Regions from separate parts of the Alteromonas alvinellae genome, predicted to be linked through region 3. Evidence: predicted binding sites of a transcription regulator. Region 3 holds the regulator's gene; each other region holds the start of a gene.
What was found. Region 3 encodes sigma-54, which starts transcription at its own class of promoters, with help from an activator protein. Its sites were predicted from a motif close to GTTGGCACGNNNNTNGNNT; they were not measured.

Region 1 (2,203 bases), on a different contig from region 3:
TAGATATTATTGCTCAGGGGTTGGGTTTTGCGTGGCTGCCTATCGCAATAATTAAAGATGAGCTAGAAGACGGTACACTCGTTCCCCTTCCCCTCGATAATAATGCAGCGTTGCGTAAGGCGCTCCTTTATTTGTCTTTCGAAGACGGCGATACGTTGGGACCAGCTGCCCGTGCTTTTATTGGCGAGCTACGATATCAAACAATGAACCTTCCATCGTCAGATTTTATGCTCGATTCGTGTACTGAGTAGTTAGAGCATCAACTTAGCGCGACTGCAAGGCGTTCAAACCCAAGTATAAAGCCAAATAGCGATAACGAAACACCAACTAACGCCACAGCACCGTCGTCTGTGGCCATGCCTATTGCCATAATAAAAACAGCAAAAGCGGGAATAAGCCCCATAAAGGGAATAAGCTCGAGTGGAATCATTACAAGTCCGCAACCCGCACAGCATAATGCGATGAGTGATCTGAACACAGGCTGGCGCATGAAAAAACACCGAGGAACTAAAAAGCGGTCTACGCGTACTGCATACGGTTTAACCTTATCGACAATGAAGCGAAGCTGATCGGCGTCACAGTTTAACTGCATCACTTTTTGCGGTAACCAAGGATGCCTACGACCGAGTAAAATTTGCAACGCGATGAGTAAAATCGTCCCACCCGCTAAAGATGGGATCCCAGGGATGGCCCCAATCGGTGTGCAAGCGATAAAAGATGGCAGCGCCAGCATTGGTCCAAAGCCTCTTTTCTCCATCACATCCCAGAACTCAGCAAACTCGAACTTATCTTGTCTTGCTCGCGGCTGCATTTTCCCCAACAACTCGTATAAGGTCATTGATCTTACAGCTGTTTTTCCCCACATCTTCAATTCCTTTGATATCACATTACCTGCGAACGTCGCGCTAATCAGACGGGCTTCTCGCCTAATTAATATACATTTCTCGCACCTAGTCGATTTGCCATAGTGAAATTGCAAGTAACTTTAGACAGTTAAATCGTGCGAAAAATATGCCATCGATTGCATGTGACGGTGTGTTAAAGACAGGAATACTTTTTGCAAATGCTCCTGATAAGTAAAATAAAATCACCTAATAAAACAAAAACAGATATAGACATTCTGTACTTTAGCGCGATGTGTACCGCTGATCGCAAAGAGTTGATAAATTAGAAGAAGGTAGCGCAACCGACTATCCCTTGGCATCAAGGCAAATGTACAAAATTTCCAGGTTGCTCGAGGCATTTAAATATTTTCCGATGCGCTTACGCCTTATCGATTTAAGCCAGCGTATAAATAAACTTTAAATATGCGCTTTAGCATTCAGTTGTTAATAGCGTATGATAAAACTATAACATTGATTCTATTTCATATTTTTTCTGAATAGGAAACGAAAGAAGAGAGGGACATCCACGTGCTTACCGTACTTTTAGTTGATGACGACGCCGAGTTCACAGAAGTAGCTTGTACTATCATCGAATTTCTTGGCCACGAAGTACTTACCGCTGCCACACTCAAAGAAGCCCGCGATTGGTTAGAAAAAGAAACCTTTGACCATGTACTGCTTGATTTCATGTTACCCGATGGAAGCGGCGCGCACTTATTCAATGAACTAGATGCACTTCCTAAGCGCCCTCGCGTTACTTTGATAACGGGTCACCCTTCTGTGAAAAGCGTGATAAAGGGTCTGTGTGGCCCCACGGTCGACTATCTCGTTAAGCCAATTCAACGGGAGGAAATAGAGGCTGTATTAAGTCAAAAGCCAAAAGAAAAAGCACCTGCACAAGACAAAATAGAGAAACATTTTGACTTGCTGATTGGTGAATCGCCAATTATGAAAGAGCTCTACAAGCTGATTTCTAGAGTGAGTAAAACCAGCGCAAATGTAATGCTGCTTGGTGAAAGCGGTGTAGGTAAAGAAGTGGTGGCTGCCGCAATTCATCGTGCTTCAGAAAGTGAAGGCCCCTATATTGCAACCAACTGTGGTGCATTCTCAAAAGAACTAATAGGTAGTGAACTTTTCGGTCACGAAAAAGGAGCATTTACCGGCGCCGTAGGACGTAAAGAAGGTGTTTTCGAACAAGCTGAGGGCGGTACGCTCTTTTTGGACGAAATCACAGAAATGCCCATTGATATGCAGCCCAACTTACTCCGCGTTTTAGAAAACAAGGTTGTTATTCGTGTGGGCGGAACGAAGACCATCCC
Region 2 (2,203 bases), on a different contig from region 3:
AACGCTAATTACCCTGCCTGTTATAGGCTGGCAAGCAGTGGATTCTTTGATGTCTTCTATTGCCTCGCTGATGCTTACGTCAATGGCTTGACCATAGCGGGACTGCCAAAAGGTTGACGAAAACTCATCAACATCTTCGAATCTGTCAAACGTCCATTCTTCTTGGTTTCTATACGACGAGGTATAAAGCAGGCCCCCATTTATTCCATCATAAACCTGAAGTGACATTGAGAACGCGCGCTCTGGTGTACTATCACGCCACGGTGTAAACACAGGCGGGGTATCTTTTGGGCCCATACTTAAATCGTCGATAACACCAATAATCACAAACTGAGTGTTACTTTGGGCCGATAGGGTGCGTATATTCTCTGCGGTAAACCGGCTGTCAAATTTTGCCGTATGAGGTGCAACATAAGTAATGCTAAGGTTGTTGGTTTGAGCTTTCATTGCCTCTACGAGTCGCTGAGTGAAAGCTTTGTCGAAATTAGGCATATTGCCATGGGTCAAATGACCTCTATTTCTAATTCTAAAGTGTGTAGTGGCGAAGTGTTTCTCATCAAGCTGTGCATCGCACGTCTTACCTTTAGGAAAAATATCGGCTCCGACACGCACGGTAATTACCTCACCGTTAAAGGTTTCGTTAACTAGCTCAAGCTGATTAACTTCGCCGGTAGAGCGGATTGTCATTTCTTCGTTTTTAAGCAATCCATTGGTGAGTTTGGCAACACTGTGCACTGAAGCGCCGGCAAACAGCATTGCTTGTTTTAACGCTTCTTGCGTGGCCGTGCGTTTAGCTGCTTCTTTATTACCATCTAGCACAACTGCTTGCCCCGTGGCCTCATACCACGCGGCATGCGCTTGCCCAATAAAAAAAACTAATAGGCAAACTACCGCCACAGCAATATTAAAAAATTTCGCCAGAGTTGTTCTGCTTATGCGTTGCACCACACACTCCTATTGTTGCTCAGTCTATGCGCCAGATTAATACCACGAACTATGCGAAAAAAGTGCCAAGTGATGTGGGTTTTCTATAATAAGTTAAAATGGGCGCACATCTTGCTTTCTTTGGGCTATATCAGCGAGTAAATGCGTGCCTGATGTAGGCAGGCGAATCGGTGAATACCGAAAAATTAGGCGTTAGGTCAAACAGGCCATCGAGCGTTGTCATAGCGTATCTAATAGAAGCTAACAAATAGTTAAGCCGTCAGTAACCTGTTATTGATGCAAATTGAGGTTTAGATTCATGTGCTTGAATAAATTGAAAAAATCGAAAGTGTTTATTCAGTCTTCCATTCTCGGTTTCGCTCTCAGTATAAGTGGCTGTGGCATTATTGATAAACATGTCGAGTGGGAGACGGTTGAGCCAGAAAGCTATCCCGTTCTGAAGGCCATTGGCTATGCGCCGATTTCATCTCAGCGAGGTGAAAGTGATAGTATGAAATTGATAATGGCAATGAAAGCGTCAAAATTAGATGCATACAGAGAACTCACAGAACAAGTTTATGGTCAAAAAATTGAAGGCAGCCAATCAGTTTCCCATCTTGTTGTAGAGTCGGAATCGTTGCGAGCCTCAGTTGAAGGCGTGATAAGAGGCGCTGAAGTCGTCAAAACTTATCCGGTAGGGGAGGACACCTACGTGACAGAACTCTCTTTAGATATGCAGCAAGTTTATGATATTTATTTATCTACCGCGAAGCCAAGAAGAGTCAAAGACGTAAAATACTATTAGGAATGGGGCGATATAAAGCAGCGCAGGCTACCTTGGTATATAGGGCCTAAGCGCTGACGCCAGAACCTAAGGTTCCGCCTTTTGGCTTTCCCTTCTTATCATAAGTAAGCGACTCTTTCGCACGCACTTCCATCATCAAATTCCGCAGGTGTGTGAGGCGTAGCTGTCCTTGCTCCACGGCTTTTTGATTGACTTGTGTGCGGTACTTGCAATCGTCAAGTAGACGCTTTGCTTGCTCCATTAAACCTTCATCGTATTGGGACAATGAGGCAGAGCCGGCAAGAGTACGTTCAATATCACTATCAAGTGTCTGAATGGACGTAAGTAGCTGCGTTTTTTCGTCTAGTACTTTCATCAACGATTCAGCGTCACGAGAGCTTATAAGCTGAAGCTCCTTCTCAAGCAAGGCAACAAGTGTAGAGAGTTGCTCTACTTGCTTAGCTATTGCTTGTGATAATGGGCTGTTTTGTTCAG
Region 3 (2,203 bases):
TTACGATGGCTTGTATATCCATGCTTAATTAACTACTAATGTTTTTTCAGTTTTTCCTTATGCTTGATTACCTGCCGGTCGAGTTTATCAACCATGCTGTCAATCGCCGCATACATGTCGGTATTTTCTGAGGATGCGAATACTTCAGCGCCACTTAAATGAACGGTCGCTTCGGCTTTTTGATTTAATTTTTCAACGTTCAGGATGACATGCACATTAGAAATGTGATCAAAGTGACGTTCAAGTTTGCTGAACTTCGTATCGACATAATTACGCAAAGAGTCGGTGATTTCGACATGATGACCAGTAAGGTTGATTTGCATATTTCGTCTTCCTTATATTATTAAGCCCGATTAAATAAGGCTTTTGCGTTGGTTCGACGGCGGGATCGACAACGATTCCCGGTACTTTGCTATTGTTCGCCGGGCAACTTTAATGCCTTGTTCGGCCAACAATGAAGCAATCTTGCTATCACTTAGCGGCTTACTAGGATTTTCCGCAGCCACTAATTTCTTGATCAATGCACGAATCGCTGTAGATGAACATTCACCACCAGACTCTGTTGCAACGTGGCTTGAGAAGAAATACTTCAATTCGAAGATTCCACGTGGCGTATGCATGTACTTTTGCGTTGTCACTCGCGAAATAGTGGATTCGTGCATATCTACCATTTCTGCGACATCATTTAGCACCATTGGTTTCATCATTTCCGGGCCGTGCTCAAAAAAGCCCATTTGCTGCTGCACAATGCAGTTTGCAACCTTCATTAAGGTTTCGTTACGAGATTCAAGGCTCTTTATGAACCACTTAGCCTCTTGCATGTGTGAGCGGATGAATTGTGAATCGCTACTATTCTTGGCACGGCGACTCATTGCAGCGTATTGTTGATTAACGCTTAATTTAGGCAGACTGTCGGGGTTCAGCTCAACCACCCAACGGCCATTTTTCTTGGTTACTGAGACATCAGGAATAACGTACTCAGGCTCTTTAGTAACTAAAGCACTACCTGGGCGAGGATTCAAGGTTTGCAGTAAACGCATTGCCTCGCGTAGCTGATCTTCTTTCAATCGGCTTTTACGCATAAGCGTACGATAGTCTTTGCTGCTCAGTAAGTCAGAGTACTCTTCAATCAGTTGCTTTGCTTCAGCAAGCCACGGTGTATCGTCTGAAAACTGACGTAACTGCACCATAAGGCATTCTTGAGGCGTTCGGGAACCTGAGCCAATGGGGTCAAACATCTGAATGCGTTTAAGTACGCACTCTATTTCGTCCATCTCTATTGGCTCTTCTAAGTCGTCGTCATTTACTGCTTCTAAAATATCCTCAAGGGTAACGGTTAGATAACCGGATTCGTCTATAGAGTCGATGATAGCAGTGGCAATTGCGCGGTCAGTGTCTGAAAAGTGAGTAAGGCGCATTTGCCAAAGAAGATGTTCTTGAATATCTTCAGTGGTTTCGCCTTGAAAGATTTGCTCGTCGTCATTAGACGGGCCTGGCGCTGGCGCAGATGAAGCTGAGTAATATTCATCCCACGTGCTATCGATAGGTAGCTCGTCGGGAAGGTCATTTTTCTCTAATGCATCACCCGCTTCTAACGTGTCACTAGACGCAGAAGCAGTGGCCTCAGAGCCGCTGTCATCGTTGTCGATATTGTTCTTTTCTAGCTGTGGCTCGTCACTGCCTTCTTCCACTTCCAATAGTGGATTTGAATCGAGTGCTTCTTGTATCTCTTGCTGGAGATCAAGCGTAGAAAGCTGCAGCAGTTTAATTGCCTGCTGAAGCTGTGGTGTCATGGTAAGTTGTTGGCTAAATTTTAGCTGTAAAGATGGTTTCATCTACGTCTTATTTAAATGCTCTAAATTAAATATACCAGAGCTAAACTGAAAAATGACAATTCGGTTACACTAACTATAGCCTGAATTGTTCGCCTAGGTATACATCCCTTACTTTTTGATTACTTAAAACCTGTTCCGCCGTTCCTTGCGCAATAAGCTCGCCATGACTCACAATGTACGCTTTCTCGCAAACATCCAATGTTTCGCGTACGTTATGGTCTGTGATAAGGATACCAATGCCCCTATCCCGAAGATGTTGTATTATCTTCTTTATATCATTAACTGATATTGGATCAACACCAGCAAATGGTTCGTCTAACAAAATAAATTGTGGTTTTGCGGCCAAAGCGCGTGCAATTTCAACACGA
Region 4 (2,203 bases), on a different contig from region 3:
GGTTTGCCTTTCGGATTAAGCCACGAAAGCTCATAACCGTTCCAGATATCCACACCGCCAAAAGGCAGGGGCTGTGAAACGCCAATTTGTTCACGGCTTAGCGAGCGCGGCACACCTTGCAACAGCTCAGGCGTGTACTGTTCAATGTAGTCAACCTTTTGACCCAGTGTCAGGTTGGCGGGAAGAGACGGTGACGAAGAGTGCTTTACTGTCATGCTGTCCTGTAACTTTTTACCACTGATTAATCATGGCACGCGCATTCAATATGCCAAGCTGGTGTTTAAAGTGCCATAAATTCTTTACTATAGAGGTTTAGTATACCTGATATGGAATCGCAATGGAGAATATAGTTCAACAATCATTGCATAAGTTAATGCGCGATTTACAACAAGCGGCAGCGTCTCATCCCGCGCTGATGACCACTGAGTTTGAAGCGGAATTAGCATCCCCCTGTTATGTGGGGAACGCCAGCCAGGGAGAGCCCTGCACCTGGCAGCCCGTGCCGATGGAAGGTGAATATACCTTTGCCAATATCGAAAACGCCTTGCACATCACGCTGAACGAGCAATTTTGCAAATTCTTTACCACTTACTGGAGTTTTAATCTGCCGGTTAAGGCTGAACAAGGCAACTGTGAATTATTGCAGGTTTGCAGTGAAGAGGACTTCGAGCGACTACAACAAAACCTGATTGGCCATTTGTTAATGAAGCAGCGACTAAAACAGCCGCCCACGTTATTTTTTGGCTTAACCGATGAAGACGACTTTATTTTGTCTGTAGATAATGCCTCAGGTGAGGTAGTACTGGAACAGGTGGGGAAATTGCCCACTCGTTGTCTGGCACCTGATCTGGCGACCTTTATTGATGGCCTGACGCCAGCCGTTTAACTGAGCTTTGCCAGCCGGCTCTCCATCACCGCGAGGGCCTGCTCTAACTGTTCCACCCGTTTTTCCAGCTCAGCGATGCGCTCTTTGTCGCCCGGTGTTTTGGGTTGGGCTTTGACCTGCACATTCTGCTGATTAAAGACCTTTATCGCCTCAATGGCGTCCAGCACGCTTACCTTGAAAGGCGCTTTACCACGCAATAAGCCTACACCCGGCGTTAAGCCCTCGGCCGCCAATAAATGGCAGATTTCGACCAGGGTTTTATGGTTTTCTTTAGAGGACATGCATTTACTCTTTACTGGTGACCAACACACCAGGCGGGCTTGGCCTTTAGTCAGTTAGTCAAAACAACGAAAATTTCGCTAATCATACCGATAGTTAGCACCGCCGCCAAGTGGTTATTTTTTAATTTCTTTAAAATTCAATAAGTTATAGTTGGCCTCATTCTTGATTACCTGAAGTTCATTAGTGACTTATTATTTTTCAACAGGGAACCACTATGAAAAAATTAATGCTTTGTACTGCTCTGGTAGCACCCATGTTACTGTCTGGTTGTGTCATTTCCGTAGGAGGTGATGACAAAGAACATTACCAGGCCAGCTGGGAGCAGCGTGAGTATAATAATCGTAAACATATCAGCAATCTGGAAGTGAATGCGCACTTTGAAGACGTTACCCGTAAGATGGGTGTAGCCGACTTCAACGAAATGGTAGGCGAGGGCGATCACGTTTACCGGATTCTTTACTATCGCACGCAGCGTACCGAGGACGACGGTATCACCACCAAGGACGAGTGTACTCCCCTGGTCTTCAAAGATAATCGCTTAATTGGTTGGGGTGAAGAAGCGGTCCGTAAAATCTAATCCGCCCACCGTTTACACTTACTGACAAGCCCGATAAACATCCCGTTTATCGGGCTTGTTGCTGTCTGGCCGGCCATCATTAATGATGGCTCGTTGCACTACCTGCCCGATCACTGTACTCAATTATCATCGCTAAACTTATTCAAATGTATAAATATTGTTAACGGTATATTTACATGGTGTTATTTTTTCGGCTAGAGTGGGGAACTGATGCACTTTTTGTGCGTCTATTACGTATCTCTTAAGACCAATCTTGTTGTTTTCAGTTTGCTGTTGTTCAGCGGCAGCGCTGAGCGGTTGAGTGAGAGGGCGGCCCGGGTCGCAAAACAGGCGTTTACGCATCACCACAACACGGGAGACAGGCTATGGTACAAGCGGAAATCCAACAAAACCTGGATAAAATCAGAGCAGCATACTTATCAGCGGAAGATCTGAAAGTGGCTGCATCCATCATTTAC

Region 1: ACX5KA_RS09385 (exopolysaccharide biosynthesis protein) is a predicted target of sigma-54. The motif match lies at 1,001-1,019, and genes of this name have one in related genera.
Region 2: ACX5KA_RS02195 (LPP20 family lipoprotein) is a predicted target of sigma-54. The motif match lies at 1,044-1,062, and genes of this name have one in related genera.
Region 4: ACX5KA_RS02130 (DUF3192 domain-containing protein) is a predicted target of sigma-54. The motif match lies at 1,318-1,336, and genes of this name have one in related genera.

Annotation. Positions count from the first base shown of each region.
Region 1 covers NZ_CACSIH010000125.1:28,996-31,198, forward strand. Annotated here, with positions in the region: gene ACX5KA_RS09380 (LysR family transcriptional regulator) at 1-251, shown strand, start outside; gene ACX5KA_RS09385 (exopolysaccharide biosynthesis protein) at 260-865, opposite strand; gene ACX5KA_RS09390 (sigma-54-dependent transcriptional regulator) at 1,413-2,203, shown strand, end outside.
Region 2 covers NZ_CACSIH010000031.1:1,646-3,848, forward strand. Annotated here, with positions in the region: gene ACX5KA_RS02190 (flagellar assembly protein T N-terminal domain-containing protein) at 1-945, opposite strand, end outside; gene ACX5KA_RS02195 (LPP20 family lipoprotein) at 1,244-1,729, shown strand; gene flgN (flagellar export chaperone FlgN) at 1,776-2,203, opposite strand, start outside.
Region 3 covers NZ_CACSIH010000203.1:53,710-55,912, forward strand. Annotated here, with positions in the region: gene ptsN (PTS IIA-like nitrogen regulatory protein PtsN) at 1-22, opposite strand, end outside; gene hpf (ribosome hibernation promoting factor) at 36-323, opposite strand; gene ACX5KA_RS14815 (RNA polymerase factor sigma-54) at 354-1,835, opposite strand; gene lptB (LPS export ABC transporter ATP-binding protein) at 1,909-2,203, opposite strand, start outside.
Region 4 covers NZ_CACSIH010000029.1:24,444-26,646, reverse strand. Annotated here, with positions in the region: gene queF (NADPH-dependent 7-cyano-7-deazaguanine reductase QueF) at 1-215, opposite strand, end outside; gene syd (SecY-interacting protein) at 338-886, shown strand; gene ACX5KA_RS02135 (hypothetical protein) at 883-1,167, opposite strand; gene ACX5KA_RS02130 (DUF3192 domain-containing protein) at 1,383-1,745, shown strand; gene ACX5KA_RS02125 (GNAT family N-acetyltransferase) at 2,111-2,203, shown strand, end outside.